2 regions of the Pseudoalteromonas sp. SM9913 genome follow, and region 1 is predicted to be linked to the other one. Evidence: predicted binding sites of a transcription regulator. Region 1 holds the regulator's gene; the other holds the start of a gene.
What was found. The regulator NrdR, encoded in region 1, represses ribonucleotide reductase genes. The targets are predictions, from matches to a motif close to AAACACNANATNTNGTGTTT.
Positions count from the first base shown of each region.

Region 2: nrdA (class 1a ribonucleoside-diphosphate reductase subunit alpha) is a predicted target of NrdR. The motif match lies at 4,683-4,702, and genes of this name have one in related genera.

Region 1 is NC_014803.1:747,008-756,467, reverse strand. It holds gene PSM_RS03475 (riboflavin synthase) at 3-656, opposite strand; gene ribD (bifunctional diaminohydroxyphosphoribosylaminopyrimidine deaminase/5-amino-6-(5-phosphoribosylamino)uracil reductase RibD) at 681-1,808, opposite strand; gene nrdR (transcriptional regulator NrdR) at 1,811-2,260, opposite strand; gene glyA (serine hydroxymethyltransferase) at 2,368-3,624, opposite strand; gene thrC (threonine synthase) at 3,892-5,175, opposite strand; gene thrB (homoserine kinase) at 5,187-6,122, opposite strand; gene thrA (bifunctional aspartate kinase/homoserine dehydrogenase I) at 6,132-8,549, opposite strand; gene PSM_RS03440 (response regulator) at 8,780-9,148, opposite strand.
Region 2 is NC_014803.1:1,577,669-1,587,128, reverse strand. It holds gene serC (3-phosphoserine/phosphohydroxythreonine transaminase) at 1-46, opposite strand, end outside; gene gyrA (DNA topoisomerase (ATP-hydrolyzing) subunit A) at 145-2,844, opposite strand; gene ubiG (bifunctional 2-polyprenyl-6-hydroxyphenol methylase/3-demethylubiquinol 3-O-methyltransferase UbiG) at 3,023-3,733, shown strand; gene PSM_RS07200 (HAD family hydrolase) at 3,733-4,413, shown strand; gene nrdA (class 1a ribonucleoside-diphosphate reductase subunit alpha) at 4,825-7,107, shown strand; gene nrdB (class Ia ribonucleoside-diphosphate reductase subunit beta) at 7,181-8,311, shown strand; gene yfaE (class I ribonucleotide reductase maintenance protein YfaE) at 8,311-8,583, shown strand; gene PSM_RS07180 (DUF1287 domain-containing protein) at 8,681-9,277, opposite strand; gene PSM_RS07175 (hypothetical protein) at 9,305-9,460, opposite strand, start outside.

The DNA of each region.
Region 1 (9,460 bases):
CGTTATTTTATAAAGCCCGCTTTAGCGAGTAAGCTCATCGAAATATCTGAACCCGTAGGTTGCTCAGCCCCTCTGACTAGGCGCTCTAAATAACGTGCTATTTGGTCGACCTCTAAATTAACTTGGGTACCGACTTGAAAATCAGCTATGGTCGTTTGCCCGCTGGTGTGGGGCACAATCGTCAGTTTAAATTTATTACCTTCAACTGCATTAACCGTCAGGCTAATACCATCAATACAAACCGACCCTTTGTAAGGAATGTATTTCATTAAATTTTCATCGGTGGCTAACCAATATTCTGTTGCTCGCGCATTGGCATTAATTGCTGTGATAGTGGCAATGCCATCTACATGGCCAGACACTAAATGACCACCGAGGCGCGAAACAGGTTGCATCGCCTTTTCTAGATTAACGGTTTGCCCTAATGCGTAATGTGCAAACCCTGTTAAGCTAATCGTTTCATTTGATAAGTCAGCACTAAAGCCGTCAATATGCTTATCAACAACCGTCAGGCAGACACCATTGGTTGCAATACTGTCACCTAACTTAACATCACTCATATCAAGGTTTTTACTTTGGATACGAATAGCTAAATCACCTTGTTTTTTTTGTAATAACGCAATTTTACCTGTCGCTTCAACTATTCCAGTAAACATAGTGCTACTCTTTATATAAAATGATTAATGAGCTTTTTTTAGTGCTGTGATACGTAAATCATCACCGATTGGCACACACTCATTAAAAGTTAAATTAATGGTATTTTGCATACTCATTAACTCTGGGAAATTTAGTAAACTTTTAGCATCGCTGCCCATTAATTTAGGAGCAATGTAAAAAACAAACTCATCAATTAAATCAAGTTCTGTCATTTTACCGGCCAGTGTCGCTCCGGCCTCTAGCCACACATTATTAAACTGCAATTGGGCAAGCGTGTGTAACACGGCCAGTAAATCTACTTTATTATTATTTTCAGGTACTTCAATCTGTTTAACAAAATGAGGCCACTGATGCGATTTATCAACCTTGGTGGTAAATATTATCACCTCACTTTGAATTGAAAATAAGGCAAGATCAGGGGTAAGTCTGTTTTGTGAGTCAATAACAACGCGAACCGGTTGGCGCAGTGGTAAATCAGTTGGTAAAGAATACGGTAACTCTTCTGGGCGCACATTTAATTTTGCATCATCCATTAATACCGTATCGGCACCGGTTAAAATTGCACAGCTTTGTGCTCGGTATAGTTGCACATCTTGGCGCGCTGCGGGGCCAGTTATCCATTTACTTTGCCCGTTTTTAAGCGCCGTTTTACCATCTATACTTGCGGCCATTTTGCAAGTCACAAAGGGTAATCCCTGCTCCATGCGCTTAAAAAACCCAAAGTTTAATGCGCGAGCTTGCGCTTCAAGTAACCCGTAAGCGACTTCTATACCAGCATCCGCTAAAATTTTCAGACCTTTGCCTGCAACTTGCGGGTTGCTGTCAACCATTGCGGCAATCACTTTTTTAACACCGGCTGCTTTTAGCCCTTCAGCACATGGCGGTGTTCGACCATAATGACTGCAAGGCTCAAGTGTTACATAAGCGGTTGCACCTTTGGCATTTTCACCAGCCATAGTCAGTGCGTTTACCTCTGCATGACCTTGACCCGCTAACCGATGAAATCCTTCACCTATTATTTTATTATTTTTTACGAGTACGCAGCCAACATTAGGATTAGGAGTGGTGGTAAAGCGCCCTTTTTTTGCCAGTTCAATAGCGCGAGCCATGTAGCGTTTATCATCCTCTGAAAACGAACTTTGCTTGGTCATTACTATTCCCCTAAGCGGGCTATTTCTTCACCAAATTCGCGTATATCTTCAAACGAGCGATATACAGAGGCAAATCTTACATAGGCCACTTTATCTAACTTTTTAAGTGCTTCCATAATGCACTCACCCACCAAATGGCTAGACACTTCGCGTTCGCCAGTGGCTCGCAGCTGCGATTTAATAATATTAACCACTTCGTCAACTTGTTCAGTGCTTACGGGGCGTTTTTCGAGGGCGCGAGTTAAGCCATTTAGTAACTTATCTTCATTAAACGGTTCGCGGCTGCCATCTTGCTTGATGACCCGTGGCATCACTAATTCAGCCCCTTCAAAGGTGGTAAATCGTTCGTGGCATTCATTACATTCACGACGTCTACGTACTTGGTGTCCCCCACCTACAAGGCGAGAATCAATAACTTTAGTATCTTTGGCGGTGCAAAATGGGCAATGCATAACTGTGTGTTTCCGTTTTAAAAACAAAAAATGGCCGCTATTATAGCGGCCATTATCATAACAAAAATGTGTGCAGTTGTGATCTAAATTACTATTTTACTCTTGGATTAAGCGTAAACAGGTAATTTTGCACAAATTGCTTTCACTTTTTCTTTTACTTGCGCTTGTACTGACTCATCTTCGATGTTGTCTAGTACGTCACAGATCCAGCCCGCTAACTCTTTTGATTCAGCTTCTTTAAAGCCACGACGAGTGATTGCTGGTGAACCAATACGCAAACCAGAAGTAACAAATGGTGAACGAGGATCGTTCGGTACTGAGTTTTTGTTAACCGTGATATTCGCGTTACCTAGGGCAGCATCTGCATCTTTACCTGTGATATCTTTGTCGATTAAATCAAGTAAGAATAAGTGGTTGTCAGTTTTACCCGATACTACTTTGTAGCCGCGCTCTTGTAATACGGCAACCATTGCTTGTGCATTTTTAACAACTTGTGCTTGGTATGTTTTAAACTCAGGTTGAAGTGCTTCTTTAAATGCAACCGCTTTAGCAGCAATAACATGACATAAAGGACCACCTTGGCCACCTGGGAAAACAGCGCTGTTTAGCTTTTTGTAAATTTCTTCATCGCCACACGCAGAGATGATTAAACCACCGCGAGGACCCGCTAATGTTTTGTGTGTTGTGGTTGTTACAACGTGAGCAAATGGCACTGGGCTTGGGTAAACACCCGCAGCAATTAAACCTGCAACGTGCGCCATATCAACAAATAAGTAAGCACCTACTTTGTCTGCAATTTCACGGAACTTAGCCCAATCAACAATACCTGAGTATGCAGAAAAACCAGCAATGATCATTTTTGGTTTGTGCTCAAGTGCTAACGCTTCAACTTGTGCGTAATCAATTTCGCCAGTTTCTTCGTTAAGGCCATACTGAATTGCGTTGTATGTTTTACCAGAGAAGTTAACGTGTGAGCCGTGCGTTAAATGACCACCGTGCGCTAGGCTCATGCCTAATACAGTATCAAGTGGGCTTAAAAGAGCTTGGAAAACAGCAGCATTCGCTTGTGAACCGGCATGAGGCTGTACGTTTGCGTAATCTGTACCAAATAATTCATTTGCGCGGTCAATAGCAAGTTGCTCAACCACGTCTACGTGCTCACAGCCACCGTAGTAACGTTTGCCCGGGTAACCTTCAGCGTATTTGTTAGTCAGCTGAGAACCCTGCGCTTCAAGTACGCGTGGGCTACAGTAGTTTTCAGATGCAATTAACTCAATATGCTCTTCCTGACGTGATGTTTCTTTGCTCATCGCGTCAAATAACTCTGGATCAAAGTCCGAAATATTCATGCTACGTTCTAACATTGGGGTCTCCTGGGCAACGTGTATGGGTATTTTTTAGAGGCTTTATTGTACGCTTAAAACGACGTTTTGCCTACGCTCTTAAGTTGAGGATATTTAAACAGGGATTGAAACTATTTCACAGCATTTTGATGATGATATTTTTTTATAAACTAATAACAATTTTAAATGAATTCTATTTACTACATTTATATAGCTTATGCGTTATGTTTAAAGCGATGCATAAACAAACAAAAAAGCGGCCTAAGCCGCTTTTATTATCTGCCTTTTTTAGGCAAGCTTTTTAAACAACTCTGTACGCAAAATATCATAATCGTTGTGCATATCAGTGGCTAAACACGGTTTTGCTAATGCATCAGCTAACGGCTTTGGCATATCTAATTCAACATTAAGGATATCCTCAACGCTGTCTTTAAATTTGGCCGGATGCGCAGTCGCTAAAAAAATCCCCACAGCATCTGCTGCCTTATTTTCTACAAGACCTTGGTAAGCAATTGCGGTGTGAGGCTCTGCAATATAGCCAAGCTGTTGAATTTTTTTCATCACTGTTTGTGTTTGCTGCTCATCAACACTCACCGAATAAAAGTTATCATAACTAAACCAGTTATTATCTAACATTGATTGCACACGTGGCCAGTTATTAGGTTTACTCACATCCATTGCATTTGAAAGCGATTCAATTGTCGCATTAGGCGTCCAATTTTTATCAAGCATAAAGCGCGGTACTGTGTCGTTTTGGTTTGTAGTCGCACTTAGTTTACCAACTGGCATACCAATAACCGCGCCAATCATAGCCGCACACACATTACCAAAGTTACCACTCGGTACTGAAATATGCGCTGTAGCACGCTTTTCTTTTGGCAGCTGTGCAATGGCTTCAAAGTAATAACACACCTGCGCGACTAAACGGCTAATGTTAATTGAATTTGCTGAGTTTAAACCTAACTTCGATTTTAGCTCTTCATCTAAAAATGATTTTTTAACCAATTCTTGGCAATCATCAAAACTACCCTCAATCGCATAACAGTGAATGTTGTCACCAAGCGTTGTAAATAACTTTTGCTGCGCTAATGAAATTTTACCTTTAGGGTATAAAATAACGACATCAATATTTGGTTTGTTATAAAAAGCATGCGCTACGGCAGCCCCGGTATCACCCGATGTTGCAGTTAAAATAGTGACTTTTTCACCTTGATTAAATTGCGCCAAGCACTCGGCCATAAAACGGCCACCAAAATCTTTAAATGCCAGTGTTGGCCCGTGAAATAACTCTAAGCAATAGGTATTATCTTCAACTTCCACCAGCTTAACCGGAAAGTTAAACGCATTCTTAACCATCTGGGCAACAGTATCACTTGGTAGCTCGTCACCAATAAGGTGCGATAAAATTTTGCCGCTGCGAGTAACAAAGTCCATATCTAGTAATGCATCAACATCACTTAATGGCGCTAACGACTCTGGAAAAAACACACCTTGATTACGCCCTAGTCCTGTTTTTACAGCTTCAACAAACGACACTTTTTGTGAATATTCTTTTAAATTATGTAATTGCATGACTCTTTATCCTATAAAACATTTAATTGACGCGTGCCGTCGTTATCTAATTTACAAATATGGCAAAAGCCTTGTTCGTTGATGTAATTTTCCTCTAGCCACTGCGCGCATTGCTCTGCCGCTTCAAGCGTTTTACATACACTAAACAAGGTCGGCCCTGCGCCTGAAATACTCACAACTTCAGCACCCAGTGCTGGTAAGCTTGCTTTGGCATCACTAAAGCCGCTTATAAGTGGCGCACGGTATGGCTCTGCTATTTCGTCTTTCATAATGCTTAATGCATCATCAAAACGCCCTGTTAACAGTAAGCTACTAAACGCCGATAAACGCTGAGCAAACTCAACCCCGGCATGCATACTTAGCTCTTTTGGTAAAACAGAGCGCGCTTTTGCGGTATTGAGCGAAAAACCCGGAAATGCGGCAACGTAATACCAGCTTTCATCAACAGGTAAAGCAATAGATTTATCAGGAATTAAATCACCGGTTAACTGTAAGCCACCTAAATAACACGGTGTGATGTTATCGTAATGGCGCCCCCCACTTACAACTGCTTCAAAATCTGCCATAAGCTCAATGAGCTCTACTTGGCTTAAATTAGTTTTGGCAAATTTATCCAGTGCTGCAAATGTCGCCACCACAGAGCAGGCACTTGAGCCTAATCCCGAACCAATCGGCAAATTTTTCCTAAGTTCGAGCTTTACCGCAGGCATATCAGGCGCAACATGCGCTCTAAAGTGCACTAAACACTGATACGCTAAATTTTCTTGCGCATCACTAGGTAGCTTATGTGCATAGTCGCCTGTACAAATAAATTCATCACTCGATGCGGCACTAACAACCGCCACATCACCTAATAAACCGCCATCAATGGGCGCAAGTGCGGCGCCCAGCGCATCAAAGCCAACGGCAAAATTACCAATAGACGCCGGAGCATATACTTCAATCATGACTGACTCCTAGCGAGATAATGTTTTTAATATGTCTGCAAATACACCCGCAGCCGTTACTGCAGAGCCAGCCCCATAACCACGAATTACAAACGGACGCGGTTGGTAGTATTGGCTTAAAATAGCCAGCGCATTTTCACCATCACGAATAACATTCAATGCATGTGATGAATCCACCGCTTCGATTCCGACCTTACAGTGACCATTTTTAATTGTGCCTACATAGCGAAGTACTTTACCTTCACTTGCTGCACTTTGAACACGGTCGTTAAAACCAGCATCTAAGCTAGGTAATTTCGCCATAAACTGCTCCACATTGTCACCTTGGGCAAAACCTGGCGGTAAAACCGACTCCACTTCAATATCGCTAAGCTCTAATTTCATACCGGCTTCGCGTGCAATGATCAGTAATTTACGTGCTACGTCAGTTCCCGATAAGTCATCGCGCGGATCGGGCTCTGTAAACCCGCTTTCTTTGGCTTTAATTGTTGCTTCAGAAAGTGATAAACCATCTTCTAGTGCTCCAAACATGTATGAAAGCGAGCCTGATAAAATACCACTAAACTCAAGTAACTCATCACCTGCACCAAACAACGATTGCAAGTTATCGATTACAGGTAAACCTGCACCTACGTTAGTTTCGTATAAAAACTTTCGATTATTTTTATGTGTTGCTGCAATTAAATCTTGGTAATACGTATATGAGCTCGTGGTGGCTTTTTTATTGGCAGCCACAACATGAAAACCTGCATTTAAAAAATCTACATATTGTGCAGCTAAGGCATCTGATGAAGTACAGTCAACTAGCACTGGATTAACTAAATGATTTTGCTTAACAAACTGCTCGACCAGTTTTAAATCAAACGCTTGCTCTGACTGCGCCAGTTTTTGCTGCCAATCATCAAACGCAATCCCCTCACCATCAAGGTGTAATTGACGAGAGTTGGCAACACCATATAGGTTTAATTTAATATTACGCTTTTCAAGCCATGCTTGTTGACGCTCAAGTTGGTTAATTAGCTCTTGGCCGACTAAGCCACAGCCCAATAAAAACACATCAATTGAAGGCACATGAGTAAAGAAGTTTTCATGGCAAATTTTAACCGCGTCATTACATAATTCACCGTCAATAACGGCTGAAATAGCACTTTCTGTTGAATCTTGCGCTATGGCAACAATGTTTACTTGCGCTTGTGCAAGCGATGCAAAAAACTTAGCCGCTAACCCCTTATGGGCACGCATGTTATCACCAACTAACGTTACTATTGCTAAATTACGTTGCACATTTACCGGCTCAATGAGCCCCGCTTTTGACTCTAAGTCAAAGGCTACTTGCAACGCACTTAACGCTAGATTTAAATCGCTTTCATGCACACAAAAGCTAATGCTAAATTCACATGATGACTGGGTAATGAGTACAATTGACACGTTATCATGCGCTAATGCATTAAATACTTTCGATGCCATGCCCACTTTGCCCTTCATACCAGGGCCTGAAACGGTCAACATAGCTAAGTTTTGTAGGCTTGAGAGTGCTTTTACTGGTTCATCAGATACCGTATCGTTACTAATTAGTGAGCCTTGCGCATCTGGGTTATGAGTGTTTTTAATTTCGCATGGCACTCCAGCTTTTGCACACGGTAGGATAGTTTTAGGGTGCAACACTTTAGCGCCAAAATAAGAAAGCTCCATCGCCTCTTTGTAAGATAGGAAATCAACCTTAGTGGCTTTTTTGATATAACGCGGATCGGCGCTGTATACACCATCAACGTCAGTCCATATTTGGCACACTTGCGCCTCTAAACACGCCGCAGCAATCGCCGCCGAGTAGTCAGACCCATTACGACCAAGCGTTGTGAGCTCCCCTTCATCATTACTTGCAGTAAAACCAGGCATAATGTAAACCGTCGCAGGGGATTCTTTTAACACAGCTTGAAAACGTGCCTTACTGGCCACTAAATCCGCTTCTGCGTCTATGTATCCGCCGGTTGAAACAATACAATCTGTTGCTTGTAAATAATGCGCGTTATGATCGGCTAATAGACTTTGCATTAGCGATACGCTAACACGCTCACCAAAACTAATAATGAATGCTCTGACCTGATCAGGGCAGCACTTTATCAGTGCAATACCATCAAGCTTATTTTTAAGTTCGTTAAAGTCAGGCCAGTTTTGAACTGCTCCTTGCTTTTCCTCTACCGCTGCTTTAAGCATGTTGCATCGGCTAGCCAGTGAATGCCATTGTTCGCTAAAGTCATGCCCCTGCTCTGCAGTACTAGCTAAATTAACTAACGAGTCAGTCATGCCACCTGGGGCTGACAGTACTAGTAACATTTCATCTTTTAATTGTGCCTTAGCGAGTGCAGCAACTTGCTCTAAACAGGCAAAATCAGCGAGCGATGAGCCGCCAAATTTTAATACGCGCATTTTTTATGTTTCCTCATTCCATAAAACGAAAAAAGGCCTGTGTTCTAAGTGAACACAGGCCTTTAAATTTGTTGCACCGACCTATGCCACTATCCAGTAAGAATGGTGGTTGTAATAATAATGGTCGTTACAAGACTAAATGTTTTCATAAGCTTAAGACTGCCTTAACACAGGCTATTCTGTCAACCCTAAATTAGAAGATAAAACAGTCTTTTTCATCATGAAATTTATTAATAAATGCCAAACTTATGCAAAACGTCGTTAAGTTGTGCTTTATTAATCGGTTTGTGAATAAAATCGATTGCGCCGAGTTGCGCTACGCGATCTCGCATTTTTTGTTGAATATCTGCAGAAATTACCAATACATAAGTTTCTATTTTATTTGCTTTGACCTGCTCAAGCACTGCAATCCCATCCACTTCAGGCATGGTTAAATCAAGACACAGGAGATCGAAATGCCTTTGACGCAATTGCTCCAACGCCTCTTTACCGTTAGTTGCTTGCTGAATATCGGCATCAATACATTCTTTTAAACAGCGCATTACCTGTTTGCGAGCAACGGTGGAATCATCACAGACTAAAATAGAAAAACGCATCATAATGACTCATTAATTAAACTCATACAAAACACCAAAACCCACTGTAAAATTAGTTGGTTGCCCAATCCGCAACAGTCAAAGTTATAACCAAATTAGCAACGAGCAGATTATTTATTGTAACTTTTATTAACGTTATCAATAAAATGCTTAATTGCACAATACAAATTAGTAAATTAACTATTTTCAAGTAAAAAACAGCCTATCCAAACCAACAGTTTTCAAATAGAAACCCCATGGATATAGAACAGAATGATTGCTTATTTAACAACGCTAAATAGCAATATTATAAAATATATGTTTATTTTTAATCAT
Region 2 (9,460 bases), 830 kb from region 1:
CCGGTGGTAACATTGCAGGGCCTGCACAAAAATTATATATACTCATTACCTTTTCCTCATTCCAGTAATTTAACTTGAATTAAACTAATTTAATTTTTTTCAACCACATAAAAAAAGCGGCCAAGGCCGCTTTTTTCAATCTAATTATTCTGAAGGAGGATTGTCATCCGCCACTTCATCAATAACTGTATCTACTGTTTCAACGTCTTCGATATCAACCAAGTCACTTTCAGTCACTTCAATTTCTTCTATACGTTGTAAACCAACTACTTGCTCTTCGTCAATAGTTCTGATCAAAATAACACCTTGGGTGTTACGTCCAACCGTAGAAACTTCATTAACGCGAGTACGTACTAAGGTACCACGATTCGAAATAATCATTATTTCGTCGTTGTCATCAACCTGTACAGCACCAACAACAGCACCGTTACGCTCACTCACTTTGATTGATACAACACCTTGAGTTGCACGACTCTTAGATGGGTAATCTTCAAGTTGGGTACGCTTGCCGTAGCCATTTTCTGTCACTGTTAATATTGCACCATCATTCTTTGGTACAATAAGTGATACAACACGCTGATCGTCTGGCATCTTAATACCACGAACACCCGTTGCAGTACGGCCCATAGGACGTACACCTTTGAAACGGATTTCAGGTTTGCCTTCTTCGTCTAGTACTGGGTTACCATTTTCATCAACAACAGCTGTTTCTTCAGCTTCTTTAAAGCGAACAACTTTACCCGCATCAGTGAACAACATAATTTCGTTGCTGCCATCGGTAATATCAACACCGATTAAGCTATCACCTTCGTTTAAGTTAACCGCAATAATACCGCTTGCACGTTGACGACTGTATGCCGTTAATGGCGTCTTCTTAACCGTACCGAACGCCGTCGCCATAAAGATGTATTTATCATCTTCATAATCGCGTACTGGCAGGATTGCAGTAATACGTTCATCTGCTTCAAGTGGTAATAAGTTAACAATTGGCTTACCGCGCGCTGCACGACTGGCAAGTGGCAACTGGTATACTTTAAGCCAATATAAACGACCCGCTGTAGAGAAACAAAGAATAGTATCGTGCGTATTGGCAACCAATAAACGTTCAATGAAATCTTCATCTTTCATCTTAGTTGCTGATTTACCTTTACCACCACGACGCTGCGCTTCGTAATCAGTTAATGCTTGATACTTAACGTACCCTTCATGTGAAAGCGTAACAACTACGTTTTCTTCGTTGATTAAATCTTCAAGGCTAATATCATGTGCTGCAGCATTTATTTCAGTGCGGCGCTCATCACCATATTGCTCTTTAATTTCAACGAGCTCATCACGAATAACTTCCATTAAACGCTCTGGATTTGCCAAAATGAATAATAACTCAGCAATCAACTCAAGTAATGATTGATATTCGGTAAGAATTTTTTCGTGTTCAAGACCAGTAAGTTTATGTAAACGTAAGTCTAATATTGCTTGAGCTTGTTGCTCAGAAATATAGTACTGACCATCACGAATACCAAGCTCGCTTGCTAACCAATCTGGGCGTGCTACGTTGTCTTCGCCTGCTTTATCAAGCATGGCTTTAACATTACCTAATTCCCATGGACGCGCTGTTAATGCAACTTTTGCTTCAGCAGGTGTTGGCGACTTACGAATAAGTTCGATAATTGGGTCAATGTTAGCCAGTGCAATCGCTAAACCTTCTAGCGTATGCGCACGGTCGCGGGCTTTGCGTAAATCAAATACCGTACGACGGGTAACAACTTCACGGCGGTGAATAATAAATTCTTCAAGCATTTCTTTTAAGTTGAAACACTTAGGTTGGTTATTAATTAACGCAACCATATTCATACCAAACACAGTTTGTAACTGAGTTTGTGAATAAAGGTTGTTTAAAATAACTTCACCTACGTCACCACGTTTGATCTCGATAACGATACGCATACCATCTTTATCTGATTCATCACGTAATGCGCTGATCCCTTCAATTTTTTTATCTTTAACTAGCTCGGCGATTTTTTCAATCAAACGTGCTTTGTTAACTTGGTAAGGGATTTCATGAACAATAATGGTTTCGCGACCCGTCTTTTCATCGGTTTCGATGTCAGCACGCGCACGCATGTACACTTTACCACGACCGGTTTGATAAGCTTGTTCAATGCCTTTTTTACCGTTAATAATCGCCGCAGTTGGGAAATCAGGCCCAGGAATGTAATCCATTAACTCAGTAATGGTCAATTCAGGGTTTTGAATAAGCGCTAAACAGCCATTCACGACTTCTGTTAAGTTATGTGGCGGAATATTTGTTGCCATACCAACCGCAATACCCGATGAACCATTAACTAACAGGTTAGGTATTTTAGTGGGTAACACATCAGGAATTTGCTCTGTGCCATCGTAGTTAGGCACAAAATCAACCGTTTCTTTTTCAAGATCGGCTAATAATTCGTGCGACATTTTTGCCATACGTACTTCTGTATAACGCATTGCCGCTGCTGAATCACCATCAACCGAACCAAAGTTACCCTGACCATCTACTAGCATGTAACGCAGTGAGAATGGCTGAGCCATACGTACGATGGTGTCATAAACTGCACTGTCGCCGTGTGGGTGGTATTTACCGATTACGTCACCGACCACACGGGCCGATTTTTTGTAAGGCTTGTTCCAGTCATTACTAAGCTCGTTCATTGCAAACAAAACGCGGCGGTGAACAGGTTTTAAACCGTCACGTACGTCTGGTAATGCACGTCCTACAATTACACTCATGGCGTAATCTAAGTAGGAGTTTTTTAACTCGTCTTCAATATTGACTGGCAGAATTTCATTGGCGAGATCAGTCATTTGATATCACATTCCTTCAGTATCAGCTCTTAACAACCCAGTATTAGGTATTAAGAGTGTTTGTTATTATTTCTAAGTAACCATGCTATCACAATTAATTTTAATTTACAGGCGCAAAACTTTGCGATTTATCAATTTAGGCCTATATAATGGCCTCAGATTGACGAGGAAGTATTTTATGACCGAACATCAAAATGTAGATAACGCAGAAATAGCAAAGTTTGAAGCCATCGCAGAACGTTGGTGGGATTTAGAAGGCGAATTTAAGCCGCTTCACGAAATTAATCCATTACGATTAGATTTCATCGCAGACAAAACCAAAGGATTATTTGATAAAGAAACCCTCGATGTAGGATGTGGTGGTGGCATTTTAAGTCACAGCATGGCGCGAATGGGCGCAAACGTAACAGGTATCGATATGGGCCAAGAGCCTTTAACTATCGCCAAGTTACACAGCTTAGAAACAAGTGTCCCCGTTGAGTATATAAAAGTACCTGCAGAGCAGTTTGCAGATGAGCACCCTGAGCGCTTTGATGTGATCACTTGTATGGAAATGTTAGAGCACGTCCCCGACCCTGCATCTATTATTCATGCGGTGGCTAAATTGGCAAAACCGGGGGCTGATGTTTTTTTCTCTACTCTTAATAAAACCCCAAAAGCTTACTTATACGCTATTGTCGGGGCAGAAAAACTGTTAAAAATGGTCCCCGAAGGTACGCACGACCATAAAAAATTTATTAAACCTGCACAATTAATTGCATGGGCAGAGCAAGCTGGCTTAAAAGTACGTGCCAGTGCTGGTTTAAGTTACAACCCGCTTTCTAAGCAATACACAATGAATGATGATGTAAGCGTAAATTATATGCTGCATTTTGAGAAGTTAGCGTGATGGCAAGCTCTCAAACCCCCATTGCCCCAATGGAATATCAAGCATTGCTGTTTGACTTAGATGGCACTTTACTCGATACCGCTGATGATTTAGGCGCCGCACTAAACACCGTGCTGCAAAATCATCAACAACCCCAAGTGGGCAGTGATATATATCGCCCCGCGGCTTCAAACGGTGCTGCCGCTTTATTGGCTGCTGGTTTTAAAGAAAGCTGGGCACAACAGCCGCAAGAGCAACTTTTACATGAGCTAGTCACGCAATATGCTGCCAATATTGCTACCCATACTCGATGTTTTGTAGGAATAGAGCAATTATTAATCGCACTTGATAACAAAGCAATACCCTGGGGAATTATGACTAATAAGCCCGGATTTTTAACTGATCCTTTAGTCAAGGCGATTCCTGCATTAAAAAATGCACGTATTGTGGTGAGCGGCGATACTTTAGCGCAATCCAAACCCTCACCCCTTCCTTTACTGTATTGCGCTGAGCAAATGAGTGTAGATCCTTCGCGTTGCTTATATATAGGTGATGCGCAGCGTGACATTCAAGCAGGTAAAGCAGCCAATATGCACACCGCAACCGCACTATGGGGATATGTACCGAGTGTTGACGAGGCATTGGCTTGGAATGCGGATTTTAATTGGCACAGTCCTATAGATGCATTTAACCACATATAGTGCCATGTTAATTAATAAACACTACATATTGTGATTGTGTTAGTTTTTACGCAAAGCTTGATGATAAAAAAAGCAGACAAAATTTATTTTAAAAAAGCGTAAATTTAATCTTTCCTTAGTTGATTTTTACAAATTTCAACTTAACCGAATGATCAAAGGTTAATGCCTACTAACACAATTGCGTTATCCCAACGTTATCCACAATGAGAGCGGTTTCTGTCCCTTGCAAAAGATCCCAGACCACACTATCTTGTGATCTCTAATTTGAACAACACCAGATATTGTGGCTAAATGTTATTCAATTAAATTCACCAAACCGGTGAAAATAACAATAAACGAATAGGCACTGTGCTTTTTTAGGTGCACGCATTGGTCAAAAATATTTAATTCCCAAGGAATACAGGCAAAGCTATGAACCAACAGTTATCTGTAAGCAAACGTGACGGTCGTAAAGAGCCACTCGATCTTGATAAGATCCATCGCGTTATTGAATGGGCCGCCGAAGGTTTAAATAACGTTTCGGTTTCACAAGTTGAACTTAAATCGCATATTCAATTTTATGACGGTATTCGTACTAAAGACATCCACGAAACGATTATTAAAGCCGCTGCGGATCAGATCTCAAAAGAATCACCTGATTATCAGTATCTTGCTGCTCGTTTAGCTGTATTCCATTTACGTAAAAAAGCCTATGGCCAGTTTGAGCCACCGCGTCTTTTTGACCATGTTACTAACATGGTTGAACAAAAACGCTACGATGCACATTTACTCGTTGATTACACAGAGCAAGAATTAGATGAGCTAGATGCGTACTTAGATCATTCTCGCGATCTTAACTTTAGCTACGCAGCGGTAAAGCAACTTGAAGGTAAATACCTTGTCCAAAACCGTGTAACGGGTGAGATTTATGAAAGCGCGCAGTTTTTATATATTTTAGTGGCCGCAAGCTTATTCTCTGATTACCCTCGTGACACGCGCATTGATTATATTAAACGTTTTTATGATGCGGTTTCATTATTTAAAATTTCTTTACCTACGCCAATTATGTCGGGCGTACGTACACCAACACGCCAGTTTAGCTCATGTGTACTTATTGAGTGTGGCGATAGCCTAGACTCAATTAATGCTACATCATCAGCAATTGTTAAATACGTTTCTCAACGTGCTGGTATTGGTATTAATGCAGGTCGTATTCGTGCATTAGGTAGCCCTATTCGTAACGGTGAAGCGTATCACACTGGCTGTATTCCGTTTTATAAGCACTTTCAAACAGCGGTTAAAAGCTGTTCGCAAGGCGGTGTACGTGGTGGCGCAGCAACCCTTTTCTACCCGCTTTGGCATTTAGAAGTTGAAAACTTATTAGTGCTTAAAAACAACCGTGGCGTTGATGATAACCGCGTACGTCACTTAGATTACGGCGTACAGTTTAATAAACTCATGTACTCACGTTTAATTAAAGATGATTACATTACGTTATTCAGCCCCTCTGATGTGCCTGGCCTTTACGATGCATTTTTTGAAGATCAAGACGAGTTTGACGCGCTATATGTAAAATATGAGCAAGACGAGTCAATTCGTAAAAAACGAATTAAAGCAATTGAGCTGTTCTCTATGTTTGCTCAAGAACGTGCTAGCACGGGTCGTATTTACTTACAAAACGTTGACCACTGTAATACACACAGTCCGTTTATCTCAAAAGTGGCTCCGATCCGTCAATCTAACTTATGTTTAGAAATTGCGTTACCAACTAAGCCTCTTAGCAACGTGAATGATGAAGAAGGTGAAATTGCACTTTGTACATTATCTGCGTTTAACTTAGGTGCCATTGAGTCTTTAGATGAACTAGAAGAGTTAGCTGAGCTTGCGGTACGCGCACTTGATAACCTACTTGATTTCCAAGACTACCCAGTACCTGCAGCTAAAAATGCAACTATGGGACGTCGTACGCTAGGCATAGGCGTTATTAACTACGCATACTACCTAGCTAAAAACGGTAAGCGTTATTCAGATGGCAGCGCAAATGCGCTTACGCACAGAACATTTGAAGCGATTCAGTACTACCTAATGAAAGCATCTAATGAGCTGGCAAAAGAGCGTGGTGCCTGTCCTAAATTTAACGAAACAACGTACTCACAAGGTATTATGCCAACTGATACGTACAAGCGTGATTTAGATAAAATTTGTGATGAACCACTTCATCTTGATTGGGACGCGTTACGTGCCAGCATTAAAGAGCACGGTATGCGTAACTCAACACTGAGCGCATTAATGCCATCAGAAACATCATCGCAAATATCTAATGCAACCAATGGCATTGAGCCACCGCGTGGCCATATTAGTGTTAAAGCAAGTAAAGACGGTATTTTAAAACAAGTTGTCCCTGAGTACGAACGCCTCAAAGATAGCTATGAGTTACTGTGGGATATCCCATCTAACGATGGTTACTTACAATTAGTAGGCATAATGCAGAAATTTATCGACCAAACGATTTCAGCAAATACTAATTATGATCCAAATAAATACGAAGGCGGTAGAGTACCTATGAAAGTCTTATTAAAAGACTTACTTGGTGCCTACAAGCTAGGTGTTAAAACGCTGTACTACCATAACACCCGTGATGGCGCATCAGATGCACAAGAAGACGCTCCAGAAGTGGAAGATGACGATTGTGCAGGCGGCGCGTGTAAAATTTAATAGTTAAACTTAAAGCGGGCGCCTTGCCCGCTTTGTCCTGATAGTTTTAGTGATAGTTTTTTGAGTGATAAACATGTCTTATACTACTTTTAGCAGAAATCATAATAACCAAATGCAAGAGCCAATGTTTTTTGGTCAAACCGTTAACGTGTCACGTTACGATCAACAAAAATACCCTATTTTTGAAAAGCTGATTGAAAAACAATTGTCTTTCTTTTGGCGTCCTGAAGAAGTTGACGTAAGTAAAGACCGTTTAGACTTTCAAGCGCTTCCTGATCACGAAAAGCATATCTTTTTAAGTAACTTAAAATACCAAACTTTGCTTGATAGTGTTCAAGGCCGTTCGCCTAACGTTGCACTATTGCCAATTGTGTCAATTCCTGAGCTTGAAACATGGATTGAAACATGGGCGTTTAGTGAAACCATTCACAGCCGCTCATACACACATATTATTCGTAACGTAACCCAAGCGCCTGAACTCATCTTTGACGACATTGTTAGCAATGACAAAATTAGTGAACGTGCCGATGCCGTAACCACTTATTACGACGATTTAATTAACTCAGTGTCGCTTTACAACCTGTACGGTGAAGGCAAACATGACATTAATGGTGAAACCGTGGTGGTTAATTTATTTGAGCTGAAAAAGAAATTGTACCTGGCGATGATGTCAGTGAACATTCTTGAAGCTATTCGCTTTTATGTCAGCTTTGCGTGTTCATTTGCGTTTGCAGAGCGTGAGCTAATGGAAGGCAATGCAAAAATTATTAAGCTTATTGCCCGTGATGAAGCGCTTCACCTTTCAGGCACTCAGCATATTTTAAATATTATGCAGGATGGCAAAGACGACCCTGAAATGGCAATTGTTGCTGCACAGTGCCGTGAAGAAGCAATCAAAATGTTTGTAGACGCTGCAGAGCAAGAAAAAGAATGGGCAGAGTACCTGTTTAAAGATGGTTCAATGATTGGCTTAAATAAACATATTTTATGTCAGTATGTTGAATACATTACCAATGCACGCATGACTGCTATTGGTTTACCAGCACAGTTTGATAATAACAGTAATCCGATTCCATGGATCAACTCATGGCTTGTTTCTGATAACGTGCAAGTTGCTCCACAAGAAGCGGAAATTAGCTCATACCTTGTAGGTCAAATTGATTCACAGGTTGATGCAGCTGAATTTGGTGACTTTGATTTATAATGACTGATAGAACCACTGCAAGTGTTACGCTTGCAGATAACAGCCAGTGTTTAGATTTTACCGCTGGCTGCCCTTCTCTTTTACACTGCTTAGAATCGAATAAAATTGATGCTGCTTACCAGTGCCGTGAGGGATATTGTGGTGCGTGTCGTGCTACGCTTGTCTCTGGTGAAGTCAATTACAATGAAGAACCGTTAGCCTTTGTGCGTGATGGTGAAATACTATTGTGTTGCTGCAAGCCCAATGGTGATATCAGTATTAATTTAAAGTAACTAGCAAACCACACAGTATAATGCCTAACAGCTCGCTTTATTCACTTACCTGTTTCTGCAATTATTACTCAAGTAATCGCGATTATAGCCGTGTTATTTACTCTGAATAAGCAGCAGGTACAAATCGGTAATGACCCGTAATTGTATAAGCAAAAAGCATATCGCTCATTTCAGGTCCGCGACCAATATTGTGCACAATAAGCGGGTGACCACTGTCCTGCGCTATTTGATTAACGACCATACCTATGTGCGGTAAATTGCCTGGCAGCATCCAAGTGACTATGTCACCGGTTTTATAATCTGCTGCATTAAGCGATTTAGTTAACACTTGAGCATGGCGCTCAAAGTAAACCTGTAAGTTAGGTACACGTCGATGATCAATGTTTTTATCTGGCTTGGTTAATCCCCAAATACGCTTAGAAGGATATGCGCGAAAATTGGCCTGCATGTCTTCATGTACTAACTTTTGCAAATCAATACCAAGCTGTCGATAGGATCGAATTATAACATCGGTACATACACCAATATTAGCGGGTACATCGCCACCAGGGTATTCAAGCCTATGATAGGCGCCATCGTAAGTTACTTGTTGCGTTGTTCTGTGTATCAATGCGTTGACAATATCATGATTAAAATCGGCTGCCTTTACATCAAGGGCAGATAAAGCTAGTAAATAGAGCACAAAGCGCGACATATAAATTCCTTTTATAATATTTATTAACTAAAGCTGTTGAGTAATATAGTCAGGAATATTAAATTTATTTCCATTGCTGGTAAAGTGCGCATCAAGTGCATAGGCCATTTTTTCAAGCGGAGCATCATCATAACCACAGGTTTGGATTTCATTGATGTAGCGCATAATAAAAGCGTGAGCACC